DNA from 3 places in the Mesorhizobium sp. B2-6-1 genome. Region 1 is predicted to be linked to each of the others. Evidence: predicted binding sites of a transcription regulator. Region 1 holds the regulator's gene; each other region holds the start of a gene.
The links. The regulator LexA, encoded in region 1, represses DNA repair genes until DNA is damaged. The targets are predictions, from matches to a motif close to TGTTCNNNNTGTGTTCNG.
Positions count from the first base shown of each region.

Region 2: the regulator LexA is predicted to act here: its motif matches at 4,933-4,950, upstream of FJ443_RS05940 (PA0069 family radical SAM protein).
Region 3: the regulator LexA is predicted to act here: its motif matches at 5,096-5,113, upstream of FJ443_RS04445 (helicase-related protein).

Region 1 is NZ_VFUH01000005.1:166,000-173,238, reverse strand. It holds gene FJ443_RS13325 (alpha/beta hydrolase) at 1-110, opposite strand, end outside; gene FJ443_RS13320 (AMP-binding protein) at 277-1,902, shown strand; gene kynA (tryptophan 2,3-dioxygenase) at 1,899-2,735, shown strand; gene kynU (kynureninase) at 2,799-4,046, opposite strand; gene FJ443_RS13305 (TetR/AcrR family transcriptional regulator) at 4,043-4,834, opposite strand; gene lexA (transcriptional repressor LexA) at 5,172-5,915, shown strand; gene FJ443_RS13295 (ComEC/Rec2 family competence protein) at 5,909-7,239, opposite strand, start outside.
Region 2 is NZ_VFUH01000002.1:249,151-256,389, forward strand. It holds gene FJ443_RS05900 (DUF2007 domain-containing protein) at 1-90, shown strand, start outside; gene FJ443_RS05905 (methyltransferase) at 90-890, shown strand; gene FJ443_RS05910 (S49 family peptidase) at 978-1,841, shown strand; gene FJ443_RS05915 (hypothetical protein) at 1,979-2,164, shown strand; gene FJ443_RS05920 (4-(cytidine 5'-diphospho)-2-C-methyl-D-erythritol kinase) at 2,215-3,093, shown strand; gene moaB (molybdenum cofactor biosynthesis protein B) at 3,080-3,634, shown strand; gene FJ443_RS05930 (hypothetical protein) at 3,957-4,202, shown strand; gene FJ443_RS05935 (glycosyltransferase) at 4,351-4,875, opposite strand; gene FJ443_RS05940 (PA0069 family radical SAM protein) at 5,025-6,179, shown strand; gene FJ443_RS05945 (ribonuclease HII) at 6,322-7,017, shown strand.
Region 3 is NZ_VFUH01000001.1:860,156-867,394, reverse strand. It holds gene FJ443_RS04475 (citrate synthase/methylcitrate synthase) at 1-360, opposite strand, end outside; gene FJ443_RS04470 (citrate synthase) at 452-1,594, shown strand; gene phaR (polyhydroxyalkanoate synthesis repressor PhaR) at 1,619-2,227, opposite strand; gene FJ443_RS04460 (hypothetical protein) at 2,345-2,542, opposite strand; gene FJ443_RS04455 (acetyl-CoA C-acetyltransferase) at 2,523-3,707, shown strand; gene phbB (acetoacetyl-CoA reductase) at 3,837-4,562, shown strand; gene FJ443_RS04445 (helicase-related protein) at 5,281-7,239, shown strand, end outside.

The sequences.
Region 1 (7,239 bases):
CGAAATGCCTGCGCCGGTTCGACCCATGCGGCCGGCCAGCGATCGCTGCCGGCGATGTTGGCGCCGTTGGCGTAGGCATTGTCCCAATCGGCAATGCGATGTTCGAGCATCGGCACCCTCCCCCGGACGGCATCGTTTCAGCCGCTAGCAATGGCCATCGACAGCGGCAACGTCAATGCTCCAAGGCAAAACATTTTAGGCTTGAAACAAATTTCGACTGGTGCGATCCTGTGCTTTGTTCAGCGATGGGCGTGAGGCAGACAGGGGCAGCCGAAAATGCTTGGGCCATCAGCGCATATCGACACGTTCACGCGCGATAACCTGCCGCCGCCGGATCAATGGCCGGACTTCCTGCTCGACGGCTTCGACTATCCCGAACGGCTCAATGCCGGCGTCGAACTGACCGACAGGCTGGTCGAGAAAGGGTTGGGCGACCACACCGCGCTGATCGGCAACGGCCGCCGCCGTACCTACAAGGAATTATCCGACTGGACGAACAGGCTGGCGCATGCGCTGGTCGAGAATTACGGCGTCAAGCCAGGCAACCGGGTACTGATCCGGTCGGCCAACAACCCCGCAATGGTGGCCTGCTGGCTGGCCGCCACCAAGGTCGGCGCCGTCGTGGTCAACACGATGCCGATGCTGCGCGCCGGCGAACTCGCCAAGATCGTCGACAAGGCCGAAATCACGACAGCGCTGTGCGACACCAGGCTGATGGACGAGATGACCGCCTGCGCCAAGGACAGCGCGTTCCTCAAGCAGGTCATCGGTTTCGACGGCACCGCCAACCATGACGCCGAGCTCGATCGCGCCGCCCTCGACAAGCCCGTGACGTTTACTGCGGTGCAGACCGGGCGTGACGACGTCGCCCTGCTCGGCTTCACCTCAGGCACGACAGGCGTGCCGAAGGCGACGATGCATTTTCACCGCGACCTCCTGATCATCGCCGACGCCTACGCCCGCGAGATCCTGCAGGTGACGCCTGACGACATCTTCGTCGGCTCGCCGCCGCTGGCCTTCACCTTCGGCCTTGGCGGGCTCGCCATCTTTCCGCTGCGTTTCGGCGCCGCGGCGACGCTGCTGGAACAGGCCACGCCACCCAACATGGTCCACATCATCGAAACCTACAAAGCGACGATCTCCTTCACCGCGCCCACCGCCTATCGCGCAATGCTCAAGGCCATGGACGAAGGGGCCGATTTATCGTCGCTGCGCGTCGCCGTTTCGGCCGGCGAGACCTTGCCCGCGCCGGTCTTCGAGGAATGGACTGAGAAAACCGGAAAGCCGATCCTTGACGGCATCGGCGCCACGGAAATGCTGCATATTTTCATCTCCAACCGCTTCGATGACATGAAGCCTGCCTCCACCGGCAAGGCCGTTGGCGGCTATCAGGCGCGCGTCGTCGACGACGAAATGCGCGAAGTGCCGCGCGGCACCGCGGGCAGGCTCGCGGTGCGGGGACCGACCGGCTGCCGCTACATGGCCGATGCCAGGCAGAGCGACTATGTCCGCGACGGGTGGAATCTCACCGGCGACACGTTCTGGCAGGACGAGGACGGTTTCTTCCACTTCGCCGCGCGCTCCGACGACATGATTGTCAGTGCCGGCTACAACATCGCCGGCCCTGAGGTCGAAGCGGCGCTGCTGGCGCATGCCGATGTCGCCGAATGCGCGGTGGTTGGCGCCGAGGATGCCGAGCGCGGTCAGATCGTCGAGGCTCATGTCGTGCTCGTGCAAGGCGTGGCGCCAGACGCAATGACCGTCAAGCGTCTGCAGGATCACGTCAAGGCCATGATCGCGCCCTACAAATATCCGCGTTCGGTAAAATTCATCGCCGCTTTGCCCAAGACGCAGACCGGCAAGATCCAGCGCTTCCGGCTGCGCGCGGAGAAGATCAATTGAGCAAGCCCTACGACCCGTCCGCCGAGGGCGCGGAAATGTCGTTCAAGGAGCGCATGTCCTACAGCGACTATCTGCATCTGGAAAAGGTGCTCGAGGCGCAGGATCCGCTTTCGTCAGCCCATGACGAGATGTTGTTCATCATCCAGCACCAGACGTCGGAACTCTGGATGAAGCTCGCGCTGCACGAAATCGGCGCAGCAATCCGCTCCATCCGCGCCGACCGTCTCGAACCGAGCTTCAAGATGCTTTCGCGTGTCGCCCGCATCTTCGAGCAGCTCAACAATGCCTGGGACGTGCTGCGCACCATGACGCCCAGTGAATACACCGAGTTTCGTGATGCGCTCGGCCAGTCCTCGGGCTTCCAGTCCTGGCAGTACCGTGCCATCGAGTTCGTGGCCGGCAACCGCAATCTCGCAATGCTCGGACCGCACAAACACCGGCCGGACCTCAGCGAGAAACTGGAGGCGATTCTGGCGCAACCGTCGCTCTACGACGAGACGCTGCTGCTGCTCGCCCGCAACGGCTTCGACATCGGCGCCGACGCAAGGCGTACGGACTGGCGCGAAACGCGGACCGAGAACGAAGAGGTCCTTGTCGCCTGGCAGACCATCTACCGCGACCCGCAGCGCTACTGGATGTTCTACGAACTCGCCGAGAAGCTGGTCGACTTCGAGGATTATTTCCGCCGTTGGCGCTTCAACCACGTCACCACGGTCGAGCGCATCATCGGCATGAAGCGCGGCACCGGCGGCACATCGGGCGCGTCCTACCTGAAGAAGATGCTGGAGGTGGAGTTGTTCCCGGAGCTGTGGAAGGTCCGCACCCGGCTCTGACGTAGCTTTGCCGACTGCATATCGTTATCCCGAACCCGCTGCGCTTTTCTGAGCGACAGGCTCTTAAGTCACCGCCGCCTTGACGGCGAAACGCGCCTCCTGCCACGCGTCCGTGCGCAAAATGTCTTCCAGCACCTCGACAGCCTGCCAGACATCGACATAGCCGACATAAAGCGGCGTAAAGCCGAAGCGAATCGTGGATGGCGCGCGGAAATCGCCGATCACGCCGCGCTCGATCAAGGCCCGCATCACCTGATAGCCATGCGGGTGGAGGAACGACACCTGGCTGCCGCGCTCATTGCCGTCGCGCGGGCCTTCGAGTTCGAGGCCGTAGGCGCCGCATTTTGCCTCGACGAGCTGGATGAACAGATCGGTCAATGCGATGCTCTTCCTGCGCACCTCTGCCATATCGACGTCGTTCCAGACATCGAGGGCCCCTTTGAGCGCGCGCATCGACAGCACAGGCTGCGTGCCGCAGAGAAACCGGCGGATGCCTGTGCCGGCAGCAAAACCCTGTTCGAAGGCGAAAGGCCGCGCATGGCCCCACCAGCCGCTGAGCGGCTGGCGGACATCGCCATGGTGGCGCTCGGCCGCGTAGATGAAGGCCGGGGCACCTGGGCCTCCATTGAGATATTTGTAGGTGCAGCCGACGGCGAAATCGGCGTTCGAACGGTCGAGCTCGACCGGCAAGGCGCCGGCGGTATGGCAGAGATCCCAGACGATCAGCGCGCCGGCATCATGTGCCGTCCGCGTCAGCGCGGCCATGTCGCGTAACTGCCCGGATTTGTAGTTGACGTGGTTGACCAGGATGACCGCGACCCGCTCGTCGATCAGTTCTTCTATGGTCGGCGCATCGACACCCTCGAGCCGCAGCACCGTGCCCGGCCGCGTCGAGGCAACGCCTTCGGCCATATAGAGATCGGTCGGAAAGCTGTCCCCCTCGGCGATGATGACTGACCTGTCCGGCCGCATCCCGAGTGCCGCATGCAGCACCTTGTAGATGTTGATCGAGGTGGTATCGCAGACCACCGTCTGGCCGGCGGCGGCCCCGATCAGGCGCCCGAGTTGGTCGCCGAGTTCGACCGGCATGTCGAACCAGCCGGCGGTGTTCCAGGCGCGGATGAGATCCTGCGCCCACTCCTGCGTGGCGGCCTTCTGCAGCTCGCCGAACACGGCTGGCGAAGCGGCGCCCAGCGAATTGCCGTCGAGATAGATCACCCCCTGGGGCAAGGTGAAGCGGTCACGCATGGCACGCAGCGGATCCGCGGTGTCCATTGCCTCGATCGCTGCGAGATCGGGAATTTTGCTCATGGTCGCGATGTTCCTCGGTGAGAAGAGCGCCCTGGAAACGGGCCGGCTGTTTTGCCGCCCGGGCAAGGGCTGGCCGCATAGAGGCGCAAGAACAGGGTGAACGCCCGGTTCGATCTTTGCTCGATTTCCGCCCGAGGCAGTTCCTCGAGCACCCCAACGATCCGGCGAACCTGGAGATCGCCGATCAAAAGACTGATGTAGATGTCGGCGGCTTCGGCAGGATCGTCACAGGCGATCGGGCCGGCCCGACTTGCGGTTCGAAGCAGGTCGCCAACAAGCGGCATTATGGTATTGCGGCCGAATTGCGCGATCGATTGGCCAAGCGTGCCTGTATCGTTGACGTCGCCGGCCGCGGCGCGATTGAGCGCCACCGCCTTGTCGCCCGTCACGAGGGTCAGCAGGACTGGCCCGAGCAAGTTCAGGGTTTCGAGCGGATCGCGCGCCTGGTGAAGGGCGTCCTCCAGCAGCTTCCTTGCCTCTCCCGCATTGGCTTCGATCAAGGATCGAAACAGGGTCTGCTTGTTGCCGTACCAGTTGTAGAGGGTTTCGTTCGAGGCCGATGCCCGCTTGGCGATAGCAAGCAGGGAGGCGCTCTTGTAGCCGGCTTCCCGGAGCACCGCATAGGCGGCCTCCTCTATCCGTTCGCGTCGCGCGGCCTGCTTCGGCGTGGTCATTGGTGTTCCTCTTCGAAAACCGTACATTATTATACGGTTCGTCAAGCGAACGAACGAACGCAGCCCGTCGCGACCAGTGGTGGTGTCTGGCCGTTTTCCGGCGGAAGTTGGCATTTTGGTTTCGTTTCGTTCACGAGCCGCAGGGGTTTCTAATCCGCCCAAACGCACCCCGCACCTGCCGGTCACCCAGCTTGCAGGCTTGTGCCAAGAGTGGAGACCGGTCGGGCCACAGGCCATTAACCAAAATAGTTTCAAAGGGCCCGGGAGCGCATTGACGACGGACCGCGCTGGCAGGATGCTGGCTGCGGGAGGGCATTTCGTTTCCGTCGCCTTAACAAATTCATTAAACTTTAAATGGTTGCGGAACACAACTGGAACAGATAGTGTTTGTTCTGGGTTTGTTTTCTGATTCTGGTTCCAGACCCTTCGTGCAATGCCTTTGGGGGCCGCCATGCTCACGCGCAAGCAACATGAACTCTTGATGTTCATCCATGAACGGCTGAAGGAAAGCGGCATTCCGCCGTCCTTCGACGAGATGAAGGAAGCGCTGGACCTCGCCTCCAAGTCGGGAATTCATCGGCTGATCACGGCGTTGGAGGAGCGCGGCTTCATTCGCCGCCTGCCCAACCGGGCGCGCGCGCTGGAGGTGCTGCGCCTGCCGGACTCGATCGCGCCGGGTCTTAACGCGGCAAAGAAGTTCTCCCCGAGCGTCATCCAGGGCAGCCTCGGACAGGGCAGCAGCCCTAGCCGGCAGATCAAGCCGGCGACGTCTTCGCGTCTGCCCGCTGCCGGCAATGACGACGACGCGGTTTCAGCGGTGTCGATCCCGGTCATGGGTCGCATCGCAGCGGGTGTGCCGATCGACGCCATCCAGCATCAGACGCATTCCATTTCAGTGCCGCCTGACATGATCATGGGCGGCGAACACTATGCGCTGGAGGTCAAGGGCGATTCGATGATCGAGGCCGGCATTTTCGACGGCGACACGGTCATCATCCGCAATGCCGACACCGCAAGTCCCGGCGAGATCATCGTGGCCCTGGTGGACGAGGAGGAAGCAACGCTGAAGCGCTTCCGCCGAAAGGGTGCTTCGATTGCGCTCGAGGCTGCCAATCCGGCCTATGAAACACGTATTTTCGGACCGGACAGGGTCAAGGTGCAAGGCAAGCTGGTCGGCCTGATCAGGCGCTACTGAGCGGGGTCGGCGGTGGGCTTTTCGGGTTTACGGTAAGGCGGCAGTCCCCTTGCCTCGCGTGAGAATTTCCGCTGTTCGTGCCAGGGCCGATATGGCCTGTCGACGGCAAAGCTGACCCGTGCCGGTGCCGTCGCCGATTGCTGGTCGAAGAAGACGGCGGCACTTCCCTTGCGAGCGAGCTGCCGCTTGGTGATGACGAGAACCAGCGGATTGTGGCAGGGATCGTAGCCCGCGGGGTCGTTGATGACGATCAGATCCGCATAGGAGCAGGCCCTCCAGGCGTCCTTGCGATCCTCCACCTGCGCGATGATCGCCCCCGAGGTATGCCGGGCCATGCACAGGCCCGTGAAGCAATAGAAAGGCGCTCCCGCCGGAAGTTGCGCGGGATCGAAGATGTCGAACTGTCGGTCTCCGCTGTCGAACAGTTCCGGCGCAACGATGGTTTCGGACTTCAGCGCGCGTTTCCAATTATCGACGGTGAATTCGTTCGGGCGCGCCCGGTTGATCGCGAGCTCGCCGCCGCCGATCGGCAACGCCACCAGGCGGGCATCCTCCGAAATCAGCACGTCCGGCGTGCGCGTGTCCGAGACGGTCAACAGGCCGGCGAGCGCGAAGGGAAGTGCCGCCAGCCGCAGCCATGTCGTGGCCATCGTCGCGATGACCAGGGCGATCGCCACCAGAAGGACGGATTGCTGCGAAATCAACCCGACCGCGTCGACCGGCGAGCGTTGCGAGATCCATCCTGATATGGCGATCATCGCGGTCAGTCCCTTGCCCATCAGATAAAGGGATGGTCCATCGAACCCGAACGGCATCAGCAGCGCGCTGGCAACCGCAAGGAACATCACGACCGAAACGATCGGCATGACGGCAAGATTGGCGAACAGGCTGAGCGGCGACACGCGCTGGAAATGCCAGATGGCGAAAAGCGCCGTGGCGCTTCCCGCGATAATCGAGGTCATCGCCAGCCCACCTGTCGCCAGCAGCAATTTTCGCGTCAGCAGGCCAGGCAAGGTCCGTTGCGGCGGCGGGGTCCGCGCTTTGTCGGCTTTGCGATCCGACCAGCCGGCATAGGCGCCGACCAGGGCCGCGGTGGCGGCGAAGGACATCTGGAAGCTCGGCCCTACCACCTCGTGCGGCGACACCACGATGACGGCGATCGCCGAAATAGCCAGATTGCGCATGGTGAGTGCCGCCCGATCGAACAGAACGGCGATCAGCATCACCGCCAGCATGATGAAGCTGCGTTCGGCGGCGACAACGACGCCCGAAATGACGAGGTAGGCGGCGATGGAGAAAAGTGCCGCCGCGGCCGCGTATTTCT
Region 2 (7,239 bases), on a different contig from region 1:
CGGCGCGTCATGGTCGACGCCGACAAGGCCGACGCGGCGCGGCGCATCCTGACGGATGCCGGCATCGCCAACGAGATCCGCCAAAAATAATGTCCGCCGCGCCAGCCGCTCTCGCCCCGGACACGCCAGCCCACACGGTCGATGCCTTCCATCGCGGCCGGTTCTGGCTGGTGCAGCCCAAGCATGGCGGCCATCGCGCCGGCATGGACGCCATGATGCTGGCGGCTGCCGTGCCGTCCTCCTTCGGCGGGCGTCTCGCCGATTTCGGCGCCGGCGCCGGTGCCGCGGCACTTGCCGTTCTGGCGCGCTGCCCGACGGCCCGGGCCGTGCTGGTCGAACGCGCGCCGGAAATGGCGGCTTTCGCCGCGGCCACGCTCGCGCATCCCGGCAACGCTCACCTCGTCGACCGCGCTTCGGTGCTCGTCGCCAATGTCGCGCTTTCGGGCCGCGCCAGGACGGCGGCCGGCCTCGGCGACAATGATTTCGATTTCGTCATCATGAATCCGCCCTTCAACGCCGCGCAGGACCGCGCCACGCCCGAGCGCTTGAGAAAGGAAGCGCATGTCATGGAGGACGGGCTGTTAGAGGGCTGGATCCGCAGTGCCGCAGCGGTGGTCAGGCCGCGCGGCGGGCTTGCCATCATCGCGCGGCCCGAGCAACTCGGTTCGCTTCTCGATGCGATCGCGGGCCGTTTCGGCGACGCCGAGATGCTGGCCGTGCATCCCCGCCCCGATGCCGCGGCGATCCGCATCATCGTCAGGGCAACGCTCGGGGCGCGCGGCAAACTCGCTATCCGGCCGCCTTTGATGCTTCACGCGCAGACGGGCGACGGCCCGTCGGAACGGACGGAGATGATCAACAACGGCCTCGCCTCCTTGTTCGGAGATTGAACACAACCTGGCCGCGATGGCCGCGGCATTGCCGTTGGCCTTGAAATTCCTACATGCTGGCAACCCATCGAGCGGAGATCGACCTCAGTGAAACGCCTTTTCAACCGCCTGCTGCCGAAATCCTGGCGTTCCACGGTCGTCACCATTCCGGTTATCCGGTTGCACGGCACCATCCTGGCGGGCGGCGGCCCGTTCCGTCCCAGCCTGTCGCTTGCCTCCACCGCCGGGCTGATCGAAAAGGCGTTTTCCTTCGACGCGCCTGCCATCGCCATCTCCATCAATTCGCCCGGCGGCTCGCCGGTGCAGTCGCGGCTGATCTTCAAGCGTATCCGCGACCTGGCGATCGAGAAGAACAGAAAGGTGCTGGTCTTCGTCGAGGACGTCGCTGCCTCGGGCGGCTACATGATCGCGGTCGCCGGCGACGAGATTTTCGCCGATCCATCGTCCATCGTCGGCTCGATCGGCGTGGTCTCGGCTTCGTTCGGCTTCCCGGAGCTGATGAAGAAGATCGGCGTCGAGCGCCGCGTCCACACGGCAGGGCAGAACAAGTCGGTGCTCGATCCGTTCAAGCCCGAGAAAAAGGAAGACATCGAACGGCTGAAGGCGCTGCAGCTCGAAGTGCACGAAACCTTCATCGATCTGGTCAAGGAGCGGCGCGGCACCAAGCTCAAGGACGATCCCGACCTGTTCACGGGCCTGTTCTGGACCGGCAAGCGCGGCCTGGAGCTTGGGCTTGTCGATGCGCTCGGCGACATGCGATCCGTGCTCAAGACGCGGTTCGGGGCGAAAACCCAACTCAAGCTGATCTCGGCGCCGCGCGGTTTGTTCGGCCGCTTCGGGCTGTTCGGCTCGAGCAAGGGATTTTCGGCGCCCGATATTGCCGCCGCTGCCACCGGCGGCGTGATCGATGCGGCGCAAGAGCGCGCTCTGTGGGCGCGCTTCGGGCTTTGAAAACCCGGCAAAACCGTCTAGCATGAACGCTGAAGTTCCATGCATGTCGTTTTTCTCCAGAACCCGTCTTTGGACGACATGCGCCAACCGACCCGACCGGCCGCCCTTCGCCGGCCCAGCGTGGGAGGAGTTTTGATATGCCGCAGATCATTTTCTTCGCCGTCGTCGGGATCGCCGCCTATTTTGGCTACCGCACCTTCATCCGCGAGGCCGAGCGCGTAACCGCCAAGGTGCGGCGCACCGAAAAGCAGACGGCAAACGGCGCGATGGGGACGCTGGTGAAGGATCCGAAGACCGGCGAGTACCGGCTGGCCAAGGACTGATCCTCATTTCACTCGGAATCGAGAGCCTGGAATCCGGCCAGCGCGTCCGGATGTGGCCGGCGCCCGCCAAGATAAACCTCGCTCTGCATGTCACCGGCAGGCGCGATGACGGGTATCATCTGATCGAAAGCCTGGCGGTGTTCACGCGCTTTGGCGACAGGATCGAGATCGAGCTTGCCGAGCGAGACGATTTCAGCGTGTCCGGCCGCTACGCTCCGGATGTTCCCGTCGACGGCCGCAATCTGGTGCTCAGGGCGCGTGACGCGCTGCGGCAGGCGGCCGGTCCTCGCGGCACGCCGCCGGTCTCCATCAAGCTCGAAAAGAACCTGCCGGTAGCTTCCGGCGTCGGCGGCGGGTCGAGCGATGCGGCAGCAGTTCTGCGCGGGCTTGCGGCAAGCTGGCAACTCGACATCGACGATGCCGCGCTGGCGCGGATCGGGCTTTCGCTCGGCGCCGACATTCCCATGTGTCTGGCAGCCAGGCCGCTGATTGCACGCGGCATCGGCGAGGAGTTGTCGATCGTGCCGGATTTCTCGGCGCTCGGACTGGTGCTGGTCAATCCCGGCAAGGCGGTCTCGACAACCGACGTGTTCAACGCGCTGTCGCGGCGCGACAATGAAGCGCTTCCGCCGCTGCCGCGCGTGGTCGACTTCCACAGCCTGCGCAACTGGCTGGAGATTACGCGCAACGACCTTGAGCCGGCGGCCCGCGCCATCGAGCCCGCTATCGGCAAGGCACTTTCGGTGCTGAACAAGGCCGGGGCCGGTTTTGCCCGCATGTCGGGTTCCGGCGCCACCTGCTTCGGCCTGTTCGAGACCGGCAACGTCGCCAAGCGCGCGGCCGCCGACATCCGTGCCCGGCAACCCGACTGGTTCGTCGCCGCGACCCGCAGCATGACGGCGGAGGCAGATGCCCATGGCCAGGACTGACGAGAGCCGTTCCTTCATTCCGGTCCGCATCGCGGTGCTGACCGTTTCCGACACGCGCAGCCTTGCCGACGACAGGTCCGGCCAGACGCTGGCCGACCGCATCGCGGAAGCCGGCCACATCCTTGCCGCCCGCGATATCGTCACCGACGATGGAGACAAGATCCGCAACAAGGTGCTCGGCTGGTCGAAGGATGATGGGATCGATGTGGTCATCACCACCGGCGGCACCGGCTTCACCGGGCGCGACGTGACGCCGGACGCGCTGGAGCCGATCTTCGAAAAGCGCATGGATGGTTTTTCCGAGGTGTTCCACCGCATTTCCTACGACAAGATCGGCACCTCCACGATCCAGAGCCGAGCGACCGGCGGCGTCGTCAACGCCACCTTCGTCTTCGTGCTGCCGGGCTCGCCCGGCGCCTGCAAGGATGCCTGGGACGGCATCTTGAAGGCGCAGCTCGACTACCGGCACATGCCCTGCAACTTCGTCGAGATCATGCCGCGCCTGGACGAGCACCTGCGGCGCGGCATGTCGGCTCCGTGAAAGCCGAGGCAAGGCGCTGGTTTCACGCCGCGTTTGCCAGGCAGAACACCGCCTTCGCCTTCGAAAGACCATTCCAAACCGGATGCGGCAGGACGTATCGTCTCGCGGCGGCGGCCATCGCCGTTGAAGACGGGCGGACGCGATGACAGTGCATAATGGCGGGTGCCATTGCGGCAACATACGCCTTCGATTTTCAACCGAGCTCGATCCATCGAAAATCGAGGTTCGCGCCTGCCAGTGCTCGTTCTGTACCAAGCATGGCTCGCGCGCCGTCGCCGATCCGGACGGCAGACTGGTCATATCAGTCAAGGACATCCAGCGATTGAAGAAATACCGTTTTGGATTGGGGACGGCCGACTACCTGATCTGCGGTGAATGCGGTGCCTATACCGCCGCAATCGCCGGAGAGGACGATGCCAGGGCAATCGTCATCATCAACGCCCTGGACGATCAAAGGTCGTTCAGTCAGGAACCGATCCCGGTCGACTACGACGCGGAAAGCAAGGCACAGCGTCAAGCCAGACGTCGTCTTCGCTGGATGCCTGTCGAGATGCGTTTTAGCGAATGACCGGCTCGCCGTGGAAGCGCCGGCGCGAGGACCGCGAGACACCGAAACCACTTCCATCATCAGCCGCGGCCTGCGCGCCGGCACCCGCGTGATCGGAAGCTAGCTGCGCGTCACATGTGCAACGCACGTAGACAGAGCAGCTGCAAAATCATTTGGACGGGCGGTGCTCTTGTTTTGCCGGAGCGGCCCAGATTTCGGCATCCAGCCGCTTGGTCGCCAGGCCGCGAGCGAGAGCCTCGGCGCTGCCGGCTCTTTTCGACAAGGATGCGGCCTGGCGCTTGCTGATCAGCAGCCCGTCGGCCAAGGCACGGTTTGCCGAGAAGATACGGGCCAGGAATGGCGCGCGGCCGGCGCGTGTGCGTGAAAACCGCGCCGCCATGGTTTGCCTCGCTGTATGCGCAACGACCTCGTCGATCCATCCGTCGACCAGCCGCGCGCCCGGTTCCAGCAGCAACAGCCAATCGCCTTTCGCGTGCCGGATGGCCGCCGCGACGCCGTCGGTCGCATACTGGCACCCGGCATGCTCGGCGACGCGATGGGTCTGGTCGGTGGAACCGGTGTCGCAGACGATGACCTCGCGCACCACGCCCTCGACCGCGCCGCCGATCAGCGTCGCCAGCGTGCGGGCGAGGCCCTCCTCGTCATTGTGGGTCTCGATAAGAACGGTGAGCATCGTGTGCCGAATAGCGGAAAGCGGAACGCAGCGCCAGTTTTGCGGCGCACCATAGAAAGTTCTTGCTTTGTTCTCGTTCGGCAAATAGGATTAAATTCATGAGCAGAGCGATTCGAAACAACATGGACAGTCCTTGGGAGCGGGCGAAGATGGAACCGATCATGCGCGCCGACATTGCCGCCTTCGGAGCAGGACGAGCCGAAATGGCCAACGCGATGATCGAGCAGAGCGGCATGCGCGTCCGCCCCGACCGCAACCGCGGCCGGTCGGCAGGCATCAACCCGTCCGGTCGGTTCGAGCCGGTCAGCCGGCATGTCTTCGACGATGGCTGGAACTCGCTGGAGGAACTGCCTCCCTTCAAGACCGAGGTACAGGTCGAGAAGCCGCGTACCATCATCACCCGCAATGAATCGCCCGACATCTCCTTCGACCGCTCGATCAATCCCTATCGCGGCTGCGAGCATGGCTGCGTCTATTGCTTTGCGCGGCCTACGCATAGTTTCATGGGCCTGTCGCCGGGGCTGGATTTCGAATCCAAGCTGTTCGCCAAGCCCGACGCGGCGCGCCTGCTCGACAAGGAACTGTCGAAGGACGGTTACCAGCCGCGGACCATCGCCATCGGCACCAATACCGATCCCTACCAGCCGATCGAGAAGCAGTACCGGATCATGCGCGAGATCCTCGAAGTGCTGGAGGCGCGCGGCCACCCGGTCGGCATCGTCACCAAATCCGCTCTGGTGACGCGCGATATCGACATCTTGTCACGCATGGCCGAACGGGGCCTCGCCAAGGTGGCGTTGTCGGTGACGACGCTCGACCGCATGCTGGCGCGCACCATGGAGCCACGCGCCTCGACGCCGGCCAAGCGGCTGGAGGCGATCAGGCAGCTTGCGGATGCCGGCATCCCTGCTTCGGTCATGGTGGCGCCGATCATCCCCGGGCTGACCGATCAGGAGATGGAACGCATCCTCGATTCGGCGCACCATGCCGGCGCACGCGAGGCGGGCTATGTCGTGCTGCGCCTGCCGCTCGAGGTCAGCCCGATCTTCAAGGACTGGCTGCTGCGCCACTATCCCGACCGCTATCGCCATGTGATGTCGCTGATCCGCTCGATGCGCGAGGGCAAGGATTACGATTCGGAATGGGGCAAGCGCATGAAGGGCGCGGGTCCTTACGCCTGGCAGATCGGCCGGCGCTTCGAAATCACCGCCAAGCGGCTCGGTCTCAATGCCGAGCGGCGCACGCTGCGGACCGACCAGTTCGTCGCCGCCGGCAAGGACCAGGAGCAGTTGATGCTGCTTTGAACGACCGCGGCTGTTTGCCGCCGTGGCGAAAAAATCCCGTCCGGCCTGCCCCGGCCTGCAGACGGTGCCCTCCCGGTCCGGCGCCCCACCCGACCCGGAGGGACTTGCGGAGAATCAGAGCCGATGCGAACCTCGCCGCAACATGGCTCGCGCGCGTTCTGATTCTCCGCCTCTCTTCGAAATCGTCGAGAAACCCGATTTCTCCTTCGAGACGAAGGCGATGGCCGAAGGCCTGTGGCCGGTCGCGGGGATGGACGAGGCCGGACGCGGCCCGCTGGCCGGACCGGTGGTGGCGGCTGCGGTCGTGCTCGACCCTGCCAACATCCCCGACGGCCTCGACGATTCCAAACGGCTCAGCCATTTGCAACGCGAGGCGCTGTTCGTGCGCATCATCGGCTCCGCGCTCGGCGTGTCGATGGCCTCGGTCAGCGCCGAGGGCATTGACGGCAGCAACATCCTCAAGGCGAGCCTGGAGGCGATGCGCCGTGCGGTCGCCGGCCTGCCGGTGCAGCCGAAGCTCGCGCTTGCCGATGGGCGCGACGTGCCGCCGGGCCTGCCTTGCACGGGGCGCGCGCTGATCAAGGGCGACCAGCGCTCGCAATCCATCGCCGCCGCCTCGATCGTCGCCAAGGTGATGCGCGACCGCATGATGTGCGGCTGCGGCAGCCATCACCAGCACTATGGCTTCGAAGTGCATATGGGCTATGCCACGGTCCGCCATCGCACCGCGATCGAGACGCACGGGCCGGTGGCGCGGCTGCACCGCGTGTCGTTCGCGCCATTCAGGCTTGAAGGTGCCGAGGTGGTGGAAGAAGAGAGCTTCGCCGGGCTGGATTAGGGCGGCTCGATCTATCTTGCGTTGGTAGGATTGGCGAAAGCGGCGGTGACAGCCAATCTCCCCCCTCGTGGGGGAGATGTCCGGCAGGACAGAGGGGGGCGCTGTCCCTCCAGCCTATCAGTTAGTCTTGCCCAGGTTCCCTGCACTATCGGCACCCAATTCAGCTGATTTTGAATCGAGCGCTGGCGTTCCTTCGCGCCCCCCTCTGCCCTGCCGGGCATC
Region 3 (7,239 bases), on a different contig from region 1:
CGTCAGCACGGCGGGCGCCGCGATCAGCCCAAGCGCGTCCGTCAGCGTCTCGCCGTCAGGCAGCAACGCCATGCCGGCACGCATGGCGCTATAGACGTCGAGCGGCGCCAGCAGGGGCAGGCAAGACAAGAGCCGGTCGAACACCTCGACGCGCGCCTGGCCCAGTCTCGCGGCCAGTTCCGCGTCTCCGGGAAGGTCGTAGAAGAAGCCGTCGAGAAGCAGGCGAACGACCTGCGGATAGTTCCATCGCCCGGCCAGTTCCGGCAGGGAGTACCCCCGGATCGTCAAGCGGCCGCCCAGCCCATCCACGTCGGACAGCACCGTTTCCGCCGCCACCACATCATCGAGCCCGTTCGCCATGGCTTTGTCTCCTTGAGCTTTTCCGACACTAAGGATAAGGATGGGCAACACGCGCATCAATCTTGATCAACATAATCAATATGGGACCGACATGTCCGAATGGCTGTCGCGGGACGAGGCACTGGAACGGCTCAAGGTGCGGCCGCAGACGCTCTACGCCTATGTCAGTCGCGGGCGCATCGGCATGCGCCCGGACAGTGCCGATCCACGCCGCAGCCAATATCGCGTCGACGATATCGCGGCCCTGATGATGCGAAGAGAGCGCGGACGCAGCCCATCGGCCATCGCCGAAAGCGCCATCGCCTGGGGCGAACCCTCGCTCGTCACCTCGATCTCGACCGTTTCGCACGGCCACCTTGTCTATCGGGGCCGCGACGCCGTTGCGCTGTCCGAACATGCCACGCTCGAAGAGACCGCCGCCGTGCTGTGGGCCCTGCCTGAGCCGGTGGGTTTCGAGGCTCCGGCCTCGGATCAATCCCAACAACTCGGCCGAGCCACGGCCTTCATGCAACTTGCCATGCTCGCCGGCCAGGCGCGGCCTTCACTAGGGCGCGGCGCCGCCTCGCTGTGCGCCGACGCCGCGCGCGCGATCGGCGTGCTAGCCGGCGCTCTTGGCGCCTCGGCGGGATCAGATCCGGTGCACATGCGGTTGGCGCGAGGCTGGTCGGTGGATGAAGGCGGGGCGCAGGCTATCCGGCGCGCCCTTGTGCTGCTTGCCGATCACGAACTCAACGCATCGACCTTCGCGGCGCGCGTCGCGGCCTCGACCGGAGCCTCGCCCGCCGCCTGCCTGCTCGCGGGTCTGGCGACACTTTCCGGTCCGCGGCACGGTGGCGCCGGCGAGGCGGTGATGCAACTCGCGGACGATGCGGCGCGGCACGGCGCCGATGCGGCGATCCGGCGCTGGCTCGGCCATGACAGGCCTTTGCCAGCGTTTGGCCATCCGCTCTATCCCGAAGGCGATCCCCGCGCCACGGCGCTTTTGGCGGCCATCGAGAACACCGACAGAACATTGCGATCGCTGGAAATCGCCGCCATTGCCGCGACCGGCGCCCGCCCGAACGTCGACTTTGCCCTGGCCGTTCTGACGCGCAGCCTCGACCTGCCGCGCGATGCGCCGTTCCAGCTGTTCGCGCTTGGGCGCAGCGTTGGCTGGGCCGCCCACATGGTCGAACAGGCAATGAGCGGCGGCAGCATCAGGCCGCGCGGTCGCTATGAGGGATTATTGCCGTAGGATCGGAAGAAAAGCGCTGCGCGCTCACGACATGGTGTCGAGCTTGCGCTGCATGGCCGCGATCTGGTCCTTCAACTGCTGCAGATCGTCGGGTTTTTCCGGCGTTTCCTTCCTGGCCGGTTCGGCGGGGGCCGCCGCAGGTGCCGAGCCTGCCGGCGGGAAAGGCGTGAACAGCCGCATGGCATTCTGGAACATTTCCATGTTGCGGCGCGTCTGCTCCTCCAGCGCCTTGATCGGCGTGGCCATCTTCATCATGTCGAGTGGTGACTTGCCGATGGCGCCCTTCATCTGCTCGCGGAAGCGCTCCTGTTCCTTGGAGAAGGCGATCATCGACTGTTCGAGGAAGCTCGGCACGATCATCTGCATCTGGTCGCCGTAGAAGGCGATCAACTGGCGCAGGAACGGGATCGGCAGCATGTTCTGCCCGTCCTTGTTCTCCAATTCGAAGATGATCTGGGTCAGAACCGGATGCGTGATGTCGTCGCCGGTCTTGGCGTCCTGCACCGTGAACTCTTCGCCCTTCTTGACCATTTCGGCCAGGTCCTCGAGCGTCACATAGGTGCTGGTGCCGGTGTTGTAGAGCCGGCGATTGGCATATTTCTTGATGACGATCGGATCGTCTTTCGCAGCCATCTGCATCCTCCCCGGACACCGGCGCGCCTGAGTAAGCCGCCGGTAACGATTGCGCCCGTTCAAAGGATATGCGCAAAAGCGTCACAATTCCAAGCAGTTTGTGCAGTGCGGGATTAATTATCGCTGCATGGCCGGTGAAATATGCTGCGCAGCAGCGGACAGCTTGATGTCGCGGCCATGCGCAGCTTGCTTGCGACGCATGGGTGCCCTGCCGATTTCCGGTTTGACTCGGGGTTGGGAAAGGGCAAGAAAAGTCTTCAATGACAGAACATCAGCTTGAAGTTTGGAGAACAGAATGCCCGCTTCCAATGCCATCGTCGTCGCCAGCGCGGCGCGCACACCGGTCGGTTCCTTCAACGGCGCTTTCGCCGCCACCCCGGCTCACGAGCTTGGCGCCGTCGTCGTAAGGGAATTGTTGTCGCGCGCCGGCGTCGAGGCGGCCGAAGTCGACGAGGTCATTCTTGGCCAGGTGCTGACCGCGGCCCAAGGGCAGAACCCCGCCCGCCAGGCTTCGATCCTCGCCGGGCTGCCCAGGGAGACCACCGCCTGGGGCCTCAACCAGGTGTGCGGCTCGGGCCTGCGCGCCATCGCGCTCGGCATGCAGCAGATCGCCACCGGCGATGCCAAGGTGGTTGTCGCCGGCGGCCAGGAATCGATGTCGATGTCGCCGCACGCCCAGCATCTGCGCGCTGGCGTCAAGATGGGCGACTACAAGATGATCGACACCATGATCAAGGATGGACTGTGGGATGCCTTTAATGGCTATCACATGGGCAACACGGCCGAGAACGTCGCCCGCCAGTTCCAGATCACCCGCGAGGACCAGGACCAGTTCGCGCTGGCCTCGCAGAACAAGGCCGAGGCCGCGCAGAAGGCCGGCCGGTTCAAGGACGAGATCGTCGCCTTCACCATCAAGGGCAAGAAGGGCGATACAATTGTCGACCAGGACGAATACATCCGCCATGGCGCGACGCTGGATGCCATGACCAAACTGAAGCCGGCCTTCGACAAGGACGGCACTGTGACCGCCGCCAATGCCTCCGGCATCAACGACGGCGCCGCCGGCGCGCTTTTGATGAGCGAAGCGGAAGCTGCCAGGCGGGGCATCACCCCGCTGGCGCGCATCGTCTCCTGGGCGACCGCGGGCGTTGACCCGGCGATCATGGGCACCGGTCCGATTCCCGCCTCGCGAAAAGCGCTGGAAAAGGCCGGCTGGTCGGTCGGCGATCTCGACCTGATCGAGGCCAACGAGGCTTTCGCCGCGCAGGCCTGCGCGGTCAACAAGGACATGGGCTGGGATCCCTCGATCGTCAACGTCAATGGCGGCGCCATCGCCATCGGTCATCCGATCGGCGCCTCTGGCGCGCGCATTTTCAACACCCTGGTCCACGAGATGCGCCGAAGAGGTGCCAAGAAGGGTCTCTCCACCCTGTGCATCGGCGGCGGCATGGGTGTCGCCATGTGCGTCGAAGCGCTCTAAAAGACTCTAAAAGAGAAGTGAATGGGGAGTAGCGAATAGGGAAGAACGGCGTCGGCGCAATGGGATATCTGATCCCTGCTCGTTATTCGCTGCTCCCTGTTCACTCTCCCAACCAAAGGGAGGGAGCGCATGACCAAGGTTGCAATCGTCACGGGCGGATCGCGCGGCATCGGCGCGGCAATATCGATGGCGCTGAAGGAAGCCGGCTATTCGGTTGCCGCCAACTACGCCGGCAATGATGAGGCGGCGAGCAAGTTCACGGCCACAACCGGCATCAAGACCTACAAATGGTCGGTCGCCGACTACGACGCCTGCGCCGCCGGCATCAAGCAGGTCGAGGCCGATCTGGGCCCGGTCGCGGTGCTGGTCAACAATGCCGGCATCACGCGCGACGCAATGTTCCACAAGCTGACGCGTGAGCAGTGGAAGGAGGTCATCGACACCAATCTCTCCGGCGTTTTCAACATGACGCATCCGCTGTGGAGCGGCATGCGCGACCGCAAGTTCGGCCGCGTCATCACCATCTCCTCCATCAATGGCCAGAAGGGCCAGGCCGGGCAGGTCAACTACTCCGCGGCCAAGGCCGGCGACATCGGTTTCTCGAAGGCTCTGGCCCAGGAAGGAGCCCGCGCGGGCATCACCGTCAACATCATCTGCCCAGGCTATATCGCCACCGAAATGGTCCGGGCGATCGATGAGAAGGTGCTCAACGAACGCATCATCCCGCTAATCCCGGTCGGGCGCCTCGGCGAGCCGGAGGAGATCGCGCGCTGCGTCGTCTTCCTCGCCTCCGAGGACGCCGGCTTCATCACGGGATCGACCATCACCGCCAATGGCGGCCAGTACTTCGCCTGAGGTCTCGCCGGGCTGCCGGCTTCCCGGTGCCGATTGAAGGAGGGCTCGTTCGCCATCCGCTTCGGATGTCCGTGACGCCGTCCGATGACGGCTGTCGGCCTGCTGTTCCAATCCGGCACGCAAAGGTTAATCGCGGCAGCGGGTATTGTGCAAAACTGCCTGGATAAGCTGTGCATTGTCGGTGGAAAACCTGTGCGTAACACTACATCTTGTCGTGAACAAACAGGGAAAATCCCGACATCGCCGATTCGTCGCCCTTTCGTTCCATGTTTGGCCGCAATGTTAACGAGAGCAGTTGCAATCGCCTATCAAACTGTTAATTTCTATTAAGAAAGTTCAACAATTTCATAAGCTTGGATGAAGCAAGGCGGGCTGCCACACGGCTTTGCCAGCGAAAGTTAACGGCAGCTCTCGCCTAGCATGAAACGGGCCAATTCCGTGATTCAGCATGTGGTAAGGATCATCAGCCAAAACTCCACATCTAGCCGTGAACAAAACCTGAATCCGGGCGAGTCAGCGATTCGTCGCCGATTCGTTCCAGACTCGTTCCAACCCTTAATCAGCAGCCGAACCGAAGCTCGACGGAGGTGACTTCGAACCGCCAGCGGAACATTCCGCTTTCGCTTCGCGCCTGAAATCCCTATGTGTCGCCTGTCATACGCGCCACCCGAGGCGTGCTCCCGACAATGAGAGGCCAGAAAGCCTTATTTCCGAGCCGATGAACATCCATCCGAAACCCACCGAGCCGCTGATCCTATCGGGTCGCGACGTGACTGCCGTGCTTGGGCCGACCAACACAGGCAAGACCCATCTCGCCATCGAGCGCATGGTGGCGCATGAAAGCGGCATCATCGGCCTGCCGCTCAGGCTCTTGGCGCGAGAGGTCTACACCCGCGTCTGCGAAAAGGTCGGTGCCCACAAGGTGGCGCTCATCACCGGCGAGGAGAAGATCCAGCCGCCAGGCGCCAGATATTCGGTCTGTACCGTCGAAGCCATGCCGCGCGAGACCGATGCCGCCTTCGTCGCTATCGACGAGGTGCAGCTTGCCGGTGATCTCGAGCGCGGCCATATCTTCACCGACCGCATCCTGCATCTGCGCGGCCGCCAGGAGACGCTGCTGCTCGGCGCCGCCACCATGCACGGCATCTTGCAGCGCCTTTTGAAAGGCGTCTCGGTGGTGACGCGGCCGCGGCTGTCGCACCTCGCCTATGCCGGTTCGAAGAAGCTGACCCGCTTGCCCCGGCGCACAGCGATCGTCGCCTTCTCCGCCGACGAGGTTTATGCCATCGCCGAACTGATCCGCCGCCAGCAGGGCGGTGCGGCCGTCGTGCTTGGCGCGCTCTCGCCCCGCACCCGCAACGCCCAGGTGGCGCTGTTTCAGTCGGGCGACGTCGACTATCTCGTCGCCACCGATGCCATCGGCATGGGCCTTAACCTCGATCTCGACCATGTCGCCTTCGCCCAGAACCGCAAGTTCGACGGCTACCAGTATCGCAACCTGACGGCGGCCGAACTTGGCCAGATCGCCGGGCGCGCCGGCCGGCACCTGCGCGACGGCACGTTTGGCGTCACCGGCCAGGTCGACCCGCTGGACGAGGAATTGGTCAAGAAGATCGAAAGCCACGACTTCGACCCGGTGAAGGTTCTGCAATGGCGCACAGCGCGTTTCAATTTCGCCAGCCTCGACGCGCTGAAGCGCTCGATTGAGACCAATGCCCCGGTGGAGGGCCTGACCCGTGCGCTGCCGGCAGTCGATGCGCAGGCGCTCGAGCACCTGTCGCGTGACGAGGACATCAGGGCGCTCGCCACCGACGCAAGGCGCGTCGCGCTGCTGTGGGAGGCCTGCGCGCTCCCCGACTACCGCAAGATAGCGCCGGCCCAGCACGCCGACCTCATTGCGTCGATCTACATGGACCTCGCCAGGCATGGCCATGTCGACGAGAATTACATGGCCGAGCAGGTGCGCCGCGCCGACACCACCGAGGGCGACATCGATACGCTGTCGCATCGCATCGCCCAGATCCGCACCTGGACATTCGTGTCGAACCGGCCCGGCTGGCTGGCCGATCAGGCACACTGGCAGGAAAAGACGCGCGAAATCGAAGACAGATTGTCGGATGCGCTGCATGAGCGGTTGACGAAACGCTTCGTAGACCGCAGGACTTCCGTCCTCATGCGGCGCCTTAGAGAAAATACCATGCCTGAAGCCGAAATAAGCCCAACCGGAACCGTCCTCGTCGAAGGCCACCATGTCGGCGAGTTGCAGGGGTTCCGTTTCACCGCCGATCAGAGCGCTGGCGGCGAAGACGCCAAGGCCGTGCGCGCGGCCGCCCAGAAGGCGCTGGCGGCGGAGTTCGAGGCACGCGCCGAACGCTTCGGCGCCTGCGCCAATGGCGACATCGCGCTCGGTTCCGACGGCACGCTGCGCTGGATCGGCGCGCCGATCGGCACGCTTGTTGCCGGCGAGGACGCGCTGAAGCCGCGCCTGGTGCTTTTGGCCGATGAACAGCTGACCGGCCCGGCGCGTGACAAGGTCGCGGCGCGTGCCGAGCGCTTCGTCAATTTCCAGATCGAATCCCTGCTGAAGCCGCTGGTCGATTTGAAGAATGCCGAGCAGATATCGGGTATCGGCCGCGGCATCGCCTTCCAGCTGGTCGAGAATTTCGGCCTTATCAAT